3 regions of the Paenibacillus sp. FSL R7-0345 genome follow, and region 3 is predicted to be linked to each of the others. Evidence: riboswitches for the same ligand, from Rfam matches in the RefSeq annotation. Region 3 holds a riboswitch; each other region holds the start of a gene.
What was found. A riboswitch is a leader RNA that binds a small molecule or an ion and turns the genes downstream of it on or off. The one in region 3 is predicted to bind cyclic di-AMP.
Positions count from the first base shown of each region.

Region 1: another riboswitch for cyclic di-AMP. It lies ahead of NST84_RS02490 (hypothetical protein); the one in region 3 lies ahead of NST84_RS11025 (hypothetical protein).
Region 2: another riboswitch for cyclic di-AMP. It lies ahead of NST84_RS26990 (KamA family radical SAM protein); the one in region 3 lies ahead of NST84_RS11025 (hypothetical protein).

Region 1 is NZ_CP152002.1:573,246-577,170, forward strand. It holds gene NST84_RS02480 (TraB/GumN family protein) at 1-886, shown strand, start outside; gene NST84_RS02485 (hypothetical protein) at 1,020-1,226, shown strand; cyclic di-AMP (ydaO/yuaA leader) riboswitch at 1,371-1,570, shown strand; gene NST84_RS02490 (hypothetical protein) at 1,677-2,084, shown strand; gene NST84_RS02495 (glutaredoxin family protein) at 2,172-2,411, opposite strand; gene ytxJ (bacillithiol system redox-active protein YtxJ) at 2,408-2,734, opposite strand; gene NST84_RS02505 (ThuA domain-containing protein) at 2,972-3,613, shown strand; gene NST84_RS02510 (CHAD domain-containing protein) at 3,719-3,925, opposite strand, start outside.
Region 2 is NZ_CP152002.1:6,238,241-6,242,165, reverse strand. It holds gene NST84_RS26995 (glycoside hydrolase family 2 TIM barrel-domain containing protein) at 1-385, shown strand, start outside; gene NST84_RS26990 (KamA family radical SAM protein) at 676-1,818, opposite strand; cyclic di-AMP (ydaO/yuaA leader) riboswitch at 1,960-2,101, opposite strand; gene NST84_RS26985 (isochorismatase family protein) at 2,252-2,743, shown strand; gene NST84_RS26980 (copper amine oxidase N-terminal domain-containing protein) at 2,897-3,925, shown strand, end outside.
Region 3 is NZ_CP152002.1:2,642,855-2,646,779, reverse strand. It holds gene NST84_RS11030 (spore germination protein) at 1-1,501, opposite strand, end outside; gene NST84_RS11025 (hypothetical protein) at 1,629-1,907, opposite strand; cyclic di-AMP (ydaO/yuaA leader) riboswitch at 1,968-2,102, opposite strand; gene mnhG (monovalent cation/H(+) antiporter subunit G) at 2,104-2,460, opposite strand; gene NST84_RS11015 (Na(+)/H(+) antiporter subunit F1) at 2,450-2,746, opposite strand; gene NST84_RS11010 (Na+/H+ antiporter subunit E) at 2,743-3,222, opposite strand; gene NST84_RS11005 (Na+/H+ antiporter subunit D) at 3,228-3,925, opposite strand, start outside.

The DNA.
Region 1 (3,925 bases), 2.1 Mb from region 3:
GGATGCACAGACCCGTACGGTCATCCTGAAGACCAAGACAGCAGCCGGCGGCAGCCAGACTGCTGTAAATACCCAAGGCGGCCGCGGCTTCATGTGGGAAGTCCAGAGCAATGGCAATACCGTGTATCTGGTCGGATCGATGCATATTGCGGATGAGAGCTTTTACCCGCTGAATGCAGAATTTGAAGAAGCCTTTGCCGAAGCCGATTATCTCGGGGTAGAAATTGATATCAGCAAAGCAGCCGACGAGGCCTCGCAGAAGCTGGTTTTGGATATGGGTATGTACCAGGACGGTACGACGCTGAAGGATCATATCTCCAGTGAGACATATGCCAAGCTGGGCGAGGTGCTTAAGCAGGCGGGCGTTAAGGCAAATGCACTGGACCAGTTTAAGCCTTGGGTAGCAGAAACGACACTCAGCAGCCTGAAATCAGCGACGGCCGGCTATGAGGCTTCCGCCGGAATCGACCTGTACTTTATCCAGAAGGCGATTGAGCGCAAAATTCCGATTATGGAGCTGGAATCCTACGAATCCCAGCTGGGCATGTTCAACAACTTCTCCAAAGAGCTGCAGGAGGCTAATCTGCTGTCAGCGATTGAAAATTACGATCAGATTGATGAGAGCGTCGATGTAATGGCCGAGATCTGGAAATCAGGTAATGATGAGCAGCTGCTGCAGCTGACCAACAGCTTTTCCGGAGATGCTGAATATTACAAAGCCATGCTGGTTGACCGCAACATCGGTATGGCCGACAAAATTGACGGATATCTCAAGAACGGCAAAAACGAGGAGTACTTCATCGTAGTCGGCGCAGCACACTATCTGGGTGAGCACGGCATCGTGAAGCTGCTGCAGGATAAGGGATATACAGTAGTGCGGAAATAGATGAAATAATAAAAACGGGTATCGTCCTGACAGGGCTGATGCCTGTTTTTGTTTTGTGTAAAAAAGGCTTAATCTGCGGAAGGCTGGTGATCTCGCCGGCAATAGTGTACCTTTGTACTAAGGAGTGGTAATCTTGAACATCAATTTAAAAACACCTGTACTGGTAGCTGTTTCCATCCTGCTGATTATAGCCAGCAGTCTGCTGCAGCCGGAGGGAAGTACACTGCTGGGCGCTCTGCAGACACTGCTGCTGGGTCTGGGGATTCTCGGCTGCCTGATGGCTTTCCTGCGTTTTACCAAGAGCAGTAAGAAGAACAATACCGGCAGGAAAAAGAAATGAAGCAATTTGAAGAAACAGAGAGTAAAAGCGGAAAGTAAGCGTTATTTACGTGTTTTTCTTCTTCCCCGGAGGTTATTTTGCCGGGTTTGACGATTTACAAGCAGGTGCTGCAAAAGGTATGATACATCTGTTTAAGCTAACTTCATAAGATATCCGCTTAATTTCCGTGTAATGGAAAGCGGGGGAACCAACAACCGGAGGCCGGGGCAAACAGGCCGGGCCGGTTATGGGGTGAATCCTGAAAGCTGAATGAGAAGTGAACTCTCAATACGGCAGACAGGTAGGGCGACTCTCAACGCCCGAATCCGTCAGCTAACCTCGTAAGCGTATTGTAGAGAGGATCAGCGCATTGTGACCGTTAACTGGACCACAAAGGGAATCCTTTGTGGTTTTTTGCTGTGTTTTAATAGATAAATTCAGATAGAGAAGCAAGGGGAAGGGGAGACGGAAATGGACGTTCAGGAGGACTATGCACTAATCTGTGCACCGACAAAGGCGGGAGAGCAATTTATCAAGCTGCTCAAAATGAAAGGCTGCAGATTCGCAGGCCTCGCCAATAATCCGGCCGAGAAGCAGCGGCTGACAGAGCTGGGGGTTGAGGTGATTTTTGAAGTGGATACCCGGCATCTGAACACCTGGCTCAGACCGCCGTTCCCGGTAGGCCGGATCTATCTGTTCGAGAGCAGTGTCGCCTTATGCTGCCGGTATGTGCAGATGTGCCGGACATGGACGAGCGGGCCGATTTCCGTAATTACAACCTCCATGAGACCAAGGTTAGTCTACAAAGGGCTTGGGGCTGACAATGTGATCTACAGCCACAGCGGGCAGGTGGGGCATCTGGCGGCGGAGTGCGAATAACGAAAGGCCGGCAATGATAATAAAAAAGGTATTCCCCGGGCTTCGGACCAGGGAATACCTTTTTATTGTACAGAGTAAAAAGTGACGTTACCTTGCAGCCGCAATCAGTTCCTGAAGCTCAGGCAGGTTGAAGCCTTTAATGGCACGGTCGCCGGATACCGTTACAGGGATACCCATGAAACCAAGCTTTTCAACTTCCTCCTGATACACTGCGCTGGCCATAATATCGCGCACTTCAAAGGGAATGCCCTCATTGGTGAGCAGCTGCTTAACCTGATTGCAGTCGCTGCAGCCTGCGGTGGAATAGACAATTACCGGCTGGCTCATTGCTCAACGGCCTCCTTGATGGCGTTACGGGTAATTTTCCAGTGGGAGGTGTTCCAGCTCACTTCGCTGCCGTCCAGCAGGAAAATCTGCGGGGATTCATGCTTGATGCCGAACTCCTCGGCAATCTGATTGGAGACCGGACGGTCCTCAATAACATGGACAATCGCTGCCGGTGTATCCGAGCTTTGAACATAAGCCTGGAACTCCTCATGCGCTTTGGCGCTGATCGGGCAGGTTGTGCTGTGCTTGAAAAGCAGTTTTTTGCCGGGTTGCCCGACATATTGGTGCAGTTCGTCAGAAGTATGCAGCTGTTGAATAGACATCGATATCACCCTCCTGGGATACAAAATTAGTAAGCAGTACTGCCGGTTAAACATAGCTGTTAACCTGTAACTATGATTGTAGCATAGTTAAAAATTAAAGCAAAAGAAAGCTTGCAGCATTCCGCTGCCGCCATCCGGGAGCTTCCGAACGTTGTAAAAACCTGGGGGGCGTGCTAAGGTGAGGGAGACAGGCTTTACGGTCAAAACAGCCTTGAAAGGAAAGAGGTGTGATCTCTGATGCCAGAATTGAAAGCCCTTGCACTGGGCAGCTATACCGACGTGAAATATCATCCTTTTGCCGGAGTGGACGAGGAGTTTAAGGAGATTCTGTCGCCTGCCTTTACGGTTGAGCCTTCCGAGGATTTCGGGCTGCTGAACCCGCAGACACTGGCGGAATATTCGCTGGTTGTGTCTTACACGGAGTTCTCCGACCACAAAATTGCACCTGCCCACAGCGGGGCGCTGCTGTCATATGTAGCAGGTGGCGGCGGCCTGCTGGTTGTCCATAACGGCATCTCCATGCAGCGTAATCAGGAGCTTGGTGTGATGCTGGGCGGACATTTTACCCATCACCCTGACTATACGGCGCTTGGAATCAATATTCCGGCGGCGGTCCGGGAGCATCCGATTGTCCAGGGGATTGAGGATTTTGTAATCGAGGACGAGCCGTACTACTTTGATATGCAGCCGTATTTTGAGACAACGGTGCTGGCGGAATATCTGCACGGGGGAGCGATGCGGCAGGCTGCCTGGTGCCACGAATTCGGGCTTGGACGGGTCGCCTACCTGATGCCGGGGCATCATCTGCCCTCTTTCTCAAGTGAACCGTTCCGCAAACTGATCAACAGAGGTGCCTTGTGGGCGGCCGGACAGTTGTAATCCTACAGAGGTGACTTAAGCAGCAGAACTTAAAGCAAGGCAAAAAAAGCGGGAAACGCCATGTGGATCATGCGCTTCCCGCTTTTTTGTGCAGATGAAGAAATATTAAGCGTCGCTTGAAGCTGCACGGGGCTTCTCGGCAACCGGTACAACCTCGTTATGATATAGCGCTTCCAGTACTTCGTTCTTCAGGCTGTCTGTGAACGCGCTCCAGGTTTTTTTGCCTACACCCAGCTCGTCTCGTCCGATGGACTGGAGGGTATCCAGCCAGACCCGTTTATCGTTGATAATCCCAAGCTGCTCCTGAATGTT
Region 2 (3,925 bases), 3.4 Mb from region 3:
CGGCGCCAGACTCGGCGTGTTCAGCCGGAAGGTGCAGGACCTGCCGTCCCGCTACCTTGTACCGCAGGAATCGGGTAACCGCACCGGCGTCCGCCGCGTGAGCATTACCGATAAAGCAGGAGTCGGGCTGCAGATTACAGCTCCGGCAAGCGCGCCTGTAGAGTGCACTTTGTCGCCTTACACTGCATTCGAGCTGGAGCATGCTGCTCATCCGTTTGAGCTTCCGCAGGTTCACTACACTGTAGTGACTGTTGCCGGCAGACAAATGGGCGTCGGCGGTGACGACAGCTGGGGTGCACCGGTTCATCCGGAATACAGAACTCCTGCGGATCAGCCGCTGGAATATGAATTCTTCCTGTCCAGTGTGGGATTAGGAGAGAGATAATTTAATGTTGTGAAGTGAAGCCGGCCCCGTTCTGATGATATTCAGAGCGGGGCCGGTTTTTGCTTGGGTGCTTTTGAATACATGGTGGCATTTAGTTGGAAATTCGGCACTTAATTCTTTGATATTCAGCTTAGTGGAGCCATTAGTTGGAAAAACTACACTTATTTTTAGCCTCAGCTTCTAATTATGGCCAAATCGGCAGATATAAGTGACGTTTTTACAACTAGTAGAGCGATTTCAGGGGTTTCGCCCAGAAATAGATGACAATTTTACACTTAGCTTAGTCAGGACTAAACCTGAAGAGGTACCGGAATGACACCCGCGCTTTTCTTCACAGGCTTGCTCCAGTACTGCTCGTTTCCGGGGAGGTCATCGAACCATTCGGCATCTTCCGGACAGTCGAGAATCATGAATTTCCCGTACTCCTGATCGCGGGACTGGTGGTACTTAAGATAGGCTTTGCCGTCTTCAATAGCCAGAATTTCAATTTTGCCGGAGGAGTGGCTCATGGAGAGCCGGACTCTTTTGCCGAGGCCTGAGGTTCGGGCTTTGGCTTCTTCGACGATCCGGTATACCTGCTCAAGCGGCAGGACGAATTCACGGTTGCCGGCGATCGGCCGGTTAATAAAGAAATAGTAGGGCGTGATTCCGGCCCAGGACAGGCGGTCCAGCAGCTCACCCAGAACAGCAGGGTCATCGTTAATGCCCTTAAGCACCGGAGTCTGATTGACGATAATCGCGCCGGCATCATGCAGGGCTCTTACGGCCCGTTTGGCCTCAGGTGTAATTTCCCGCGGATGATTAATATGCGCCATAATATAAATTCGTTTCTCTACAGTAGAGTGGGTGCGGATCAGCTCCAGCAGCTCAGGGTCCTGAGAGATACGCATCGGATTGAATACCGGCAGCTTGGAGCCGAGGCGGATGATTTTGACGTGTGGAATAGCTCTAAGGCTCTCAATAATGAAACGCAGCTTGGTCGTTGAGAGAATCAGGCTGTCTCCACCAGTTAGCAGGACGTTGTTGATTTCAGGATGGGCGGCGATATACTCGATTCCGGCGGTGACATCGGAGGAGGCTTCTTTGACATCGTTGCGGAATAGCCGTTTACGGAAGCAATAGCGGCAGTAGGCACCGCAAACCTCGGAGACAATCAGCAGCGCGGTGGTCCGGTATTTATGCTGGCAGCCATTAACGACGTAGTTGGCCTCCTCATCAGAGGCATCCCACTGGCCGTATTCCATAAGCTCACCTTCAGCGGGAATAACAAGCTTGCGGATGGGATCCTCCGGGTCCTCCCAATTAATCAGTGATAAATAGTAGTCATTCGCCCGGAACACAAATTTGTCCGTGACCTCTTTGAGCCGCGATCTTTCCGCTTCAGGCAGCATTTCCATTTTGTTAATGTCGGTTATGTATCGTACCTTTTGCACATGAATCTCTCCTTTGTTCTCCTAATGGCGAGACAATAGGGAGCCTTGATGTCAAAAGCCAAACTGTTAGCCAGCAGGGCCTCTAAAGAACACAAAAAGAGACCCTTAGCACAAGGGTCTCATGTTATAAACATAAAAAAGCAGACCCATCCACTACTGACGAGGTTAGCTGACGGACTCGGGTAAGATGGTACCCTACATTGCATTACTCAATGATTCGCCCCAATTGACTGGTTCCCCCGCTTTCCAGCTGGAAATACTGGAAATTAAGCGTAGTTCAAGTATAACCTGCAAAGTTTGCTGAAGTCAAAGCTGTTGGCAGAGTGCACGGCATAATATTTTTCAAGGAAAATTATAATTAAACTTTATTTGGCTTACTGCTTGATTGTGTTGTACGATATCGGCATATCTTTTTACAACAAGGAGGGTCTTGATGAAGCTGGGCTATTTGATCATCGATATGCAGGAGATTCATGTGCGGGATTACGTGGATCAGAAGACGCTGGACCGCGGCTGCGAATATATGAATTATGTGGCGGACATGCTCCGGGAGAAGGACCAGCTGGTCATTCACATTCAGGATATTGAGGGAATAGAGGAAGATACCAAGGAGCGCTATAATATTATTCCGGAAATCCGGGTAGCGGACAGTGACCTGAAAGTTACCAAAGAGCATTCGAACGCATTCTGGAAAACAGAGCTGGAGCAGCTTCTGAAGGAGCACGGTGTTGAGCTGCTGATTATCTCCGGCTTCTCGGCTGAGCACTGCGTGCAGTTTACCTACAATGGGGCGAGCGAACGGGGCTTCCGGCCGGTTTTGCTGCAAAATGGCGTTCTGAGCGCACACAGCGATACCGTGACTGCCGCCCACAGAGACCGCAATCTGATCTCGTATCCGGTGATTCCCTATTTGATTAACCAGTAGTATGAATGACCAGTGACACCCTGTTTGTCTGCAGTATTATGCTGCGGAACAAACGGGTGTTTTTTTATTTGGGATCCGTGAATAATATTGAAACTTTTTCCAAATAATCTCGTCCATTAATACATAGATATCTGCATGGGGGAGGATTACATAATGAAAAATGGGAAGCTGGCTGCCGGCATTCTGGCCGCGGCCATCGCTTTAAGTCCGGGAGCGGCATCTGCGGCTGCGGACAGTGTTATTCAGCTGAATTACAAAGAGACTTCGCTGGGCAGCAGCCAGGTAGTTACTTCTGGTACTACGCTTGTTCCGCTGCAGCAGCTGGCAGAGACGATGGGCTACGCACTCACCTGGAACCAAAGTACGAAGTCAGCGAAGCTGATCCGTCCGGGACATGAAGTTACATTAACTGCCGGTACTGTTAACGCAACGGTAGACGGCAATGCGTCAACTCTGGCTGAAGCACCCCGTATCCTCAAAGGTAAAATCTATGTCCCGCTGGTGTCGGCAGTCAGTCTGCTGGGCGGCAAAACGGTGTATGACAAAGACAGCAACCGCCTGAATATTGTGGACGAGCTGCGTTATTCGGTTGCTTCCACGCAAGGCAGGACGTACTGGGTCTCCCAAAAGAACGGCGATGTATTTTATAGTGCTTCCGTTACCGGAAAGCCGGTGCTGATCGGGGCGCTGCCGTTTACGGATCTGATTTATACCCATAGCCTTGCGGTTAAGAATGTAGGTAAGGGTACGGAGCTTTTGCTGCTCACCGATAACCATTATGCGATGTTCAATGATTTCAGCAACAGCTATCAGGTACTGATCCGGAACGGCAAAATCCTGAAGCAGATGGACTATCACTATATGGCCAAATCATACATAAAAGCTCCACTGCTGAAGACGGGCCAGCTCTACATGACTGACGGCGGGAGTGTCCAGTACATAAACGCGGACGGGAGTCCGGGTAAGCTCTTTGACCTGCAAAGCATCACAGGCACAGAAGGGAATTACACCATCGAATACGCGGCGGAAGATATTATTCTGGCGCGCTTAATGACAAGCACACAGTTATTTGCCATTCATACAGCAAGCGGGACAAGCGTCAATCTTAGTCAGCAACTGATCAGTGCCGGGGACCGTAAAGAGTGGGACCGGGCAGACGGCTCGGATGACTTTTATCTGACA
Region 3 (3,925 bases):
TGGTTTTTTTGAGCTTGTTGCGAAGCCAGTAAGGCGCCCTGATTAGACCGTCAACCTGTTCATTCTTCAAGTAAGGCGCGTAAGGCCGCATATAAGGAATACCCATGGAATCAAGACTGCACAGATGCACCGCCAGCGCACAAAAGCAAATGGTCAGTCCAAAAATACCGAAAGAGGCCGCTACCCCCATAAATAGAAAGCGCACCAGCCGGAAGGCAATCGACATATTATATGCGGGAATGACAAAGCTTGAAATGCCGGTAATGGCAACCACAATGACCATTGCTGCCGATACAAATCCGGCATCCACAGCCGCTTGTCCTACTACGATGGTTCCTACAATAGAGACAGCCTGTCCGATATTACGCGGCATCCGGATGCCCGCTTCCCGGATAATTTCAAAAGTGATTTCCATCAGGATCGCCTCTACGAATGCCGGAAACGGGACACCCTCGCGCTGGAACATCAGGCTAAGCAGCAATTGAGTGGGCAGCAGGTCCTGATGGAAGGTAGTGATTGCGATATAGATAGCCGGAGCTATAAGGCTGATCCCGCCCGCAACCATACGCAATATCCGGATAAAGCTGGCGAACAGATAAGGCTGGTAGCTGTCTTCAGCAGATTGAATAAAGTCCAGAAACATAGAGGGCAAAACAATTGCAAAGGGGGAGCCGTCGACAAACAGGGCAATCCGTCCCTCTGAAAGGCCTGCGGTCACCGTATCCGGCCGTTCTGTGTTCAGCACAGTAGGGAAAATAGTCCCTTTATTACTCTGCAGATATTCTTCGATATACTCCCCCTCCAGTACCGTCTTTAATGTCAAATGATCAATCAGCTTCCAGACCTGATCCAATAATTGCTGCTCCGCAATACCGTCGATGTACATCACGGAAATATCAGTCTGCGTCATCTGCCCGGCGGTATGTGTTTCAATACGCAGCCGTTCGTTCTTCATTTTACGACGGATCATCGTAGTATTGGTGCGCAGATCCTCGGTGAATGCCTCCTGGGGTCCTCTAATAACCGCCTGGGTTTTGGGTTCCTCAATACTGCGTTTTTCATAGCCTTGTATGGATAGGGATAACCCCTGCACATACCCGTCAATCATCAGCAGCAGGCAGCCTGTGAGGACAGTTCGTACCGCATGCGGGAAATTATCTACCGTGCTCACCTGACCCACCGGCAGAATTTCCCTGGAGAACAGCTCAATCAGATCGGTTTCCAAAGGAACCAGTCCGATATTCTGGATAGCCGGAATGATACTTTCCTGCAGCGTCTGATTATCCACCATCCCGTCCAGATAAACCAGCCGGATCTGACAGTCCGTAATGTCCTTTTCCCCCTGTGTTCGTCCTACCCCAAGTGAGCGGACCGTCAGATCGGAACTCTCCCCCAGGATACGGGTGATGATGGAAGCGTTCAGCGATGAATCCGCTCCCAGCGGACCGCTCACTGCGTTCTGCTCCTTATCCCGGTTGCTTTTCTGATCATTGCTTCTCATGGATAATCCCCCTTGGCCGTTCTCCTGATTCTGGTAAGGGTAGTGTTGCCAGAACCAATGATTTCATGCAAAATCCCGCCAGCTGAAAGCTGACGGGATTATACACAAACTCAATGCTGAGGAGCATTTAAGCAAGCAAACTCTTTACCTCTGTGATAAATGATTCCACGGCCGAATCTACAGGATAAGCATAGACCCCATGCTTCGTATGCAAATATAGCACACCATGCCCTTGTCCAAGATCCCTGAAGGAAACATCAAATATTTCTGCCAGCGGAAATTCCCGGTAAGCCGATTCAATCCGGTTAGCATACAGGCAGAGTGACCGCTGATGAACTACGGTCTCGATACTGTCAGCAGTTACAATCCGTTCAACTTTATAGTATGGCTGAGTGGCTATAATCACTGATTCTCCTCCTAGTCACCGGATATATGCTGAAAGGCTTCAATATACCGCATTGCGCATAAATCCCCTTTCATTACGCTTACGGGGTTAGCTGACGGATTCGGGCCGAAAGAGAGCCCTACTCGATTGCTCGAGATTCACCCCGGAATTGGTGGTTCCCCCGCTTCCTTTTATGGTATTTAGCGTTTACTTAATCTTAACGGTTATCTTCACTGCGGTTCTCCTGCGGGGATTTCAGGTCATCCCTGACGCTTCCGCGCCACAGCGGCACACCTGAACGGTAGGCCGCCCTGCCGTTCAGGTGCCCCGCAACCGGAGAGGTGATAAACACAAACAGGATCGCGAGCAGCAGCTTAATGCTGATCGTGCCGTCCGCGAAAAGAAAGTACAGAAATGCGCCTCCCAGGACGCATAAAACACCAAACGTCGCACTTTTGGTTGCCGCATGTGAACGCAGGTACACATCAGGCAGCCGGACTAAACCAAACGCACTGAGTCCGCAGAAAATGGCACCCGCCAGAACGAGAATTTTGCCGAGCATTTCAACGATCATGCTGTTCACCTGCCTCCTCTTCGATCACAACGCCGCGTTCAATATATCTGGCCAGTGCCGTAGTTCCAATAAAGGTAAGAATTCCGATCACCAATATAATTTCCAGGAAATCCTGTGTGTCCAGCAGCATACAGACCACCGCAATGATTGCCAGCACATGAATGCCGATTGTATCCAGTGCGGCAATCCGGTCAGAGCGGGTCGGCCCTTTCAATAAACGGAACAAGCAGGCGAGCAGTGCGAGGGCCAGAATGACCAGGGCAGTCATTAATATCGGCTCGTTCATCCACGGGTCACCTCCATGATCGTTTGCTCAAAGCTCCTTCTGATTTGCAGTACCATCTCCTCAGCATCCTTAATATCAATGGCATGGATATAGAGGATTTTGTTGTCTGCTGAAACATCGAGTGTTAGGGTTCCCGGAGTCAGACAGATCAGGCAGGACAGCAGAGTGACCTCCCACGCTGAAGACAGCTTGGTCTCATAAGCAAATATCCCGGGGCGTATGGCCAGTTTAGGCCGGATAATATGACCGATGACTACAAAGTTCGAAATCGTCAGCTCCCGGACAAAAATAAGCAGCAGCTTCACCACAGCCCATAAGCGTCTGAGGTAAAACGGAGTATGACGCAGCCTCCGCAGAAGCAGCAAGATAGCAACACCAAGCAAATAACCGAGGATGAAGCTGGAGACAGAAAGATCATTATTAATAAACATCCACAAGAAGGCAATTAACAGGTTAAGCAGAATTTGCAGAAACATTCCCTCTACTCCTTCATCACGGATTCAATATAAAGCGCCGGGGTGGACAGGACTTCACCGGCTTGAGATACATAAGTATATACGGCCTCCGATTTAAGGCCCATCAGAATAACAAGCAGCAGCAGCAGGACGGCTGCCACGGCTGAGGTCCCTTTCATGCCCCTTTTTGTCTTTGGCACAACAATCTCAGGATCATCACCCCAAAAGGCCAGTCTGAATACTTTAATCAGCGAATAGAGCACTAGAAAACTTGATCCAAGACCAATGAGTGCAAGCGTAAGCATTCCGGCATCCAGAGCGCCGCGGATAATGAGCAGCTTTCCTGCAAAGCCGCTCAGCGGGGGAATCCCGACCAGTGCCAGTGCCAGTATAAAGAACATCCAGCCCAGCAGCGGATACCGTCTGATCATTCCGCCCATACCGGCAAGCCGGTCAGTTCCTGCTGCTGTAATAATCATCCCGCCGAGAATAAACATGAGCGCTTTTGCCAGCATATCGTGCAGCAGATAGAACACTGCACCGTTCAGGGAATCTGCGGTTCCCGCAGCCAAACCAAAGGCCACGAACCCCACACTGATAATGACGTTGTAATTCAAAATCCGCGGAATATCCTTGTAGGCCACGGCTCCGAGTCCGCCCAGGATCATTGTTGCTGCGGCCATCCAGGCAATCCAGTCTCCTGTAAAACCGGGGTCGTTCACAA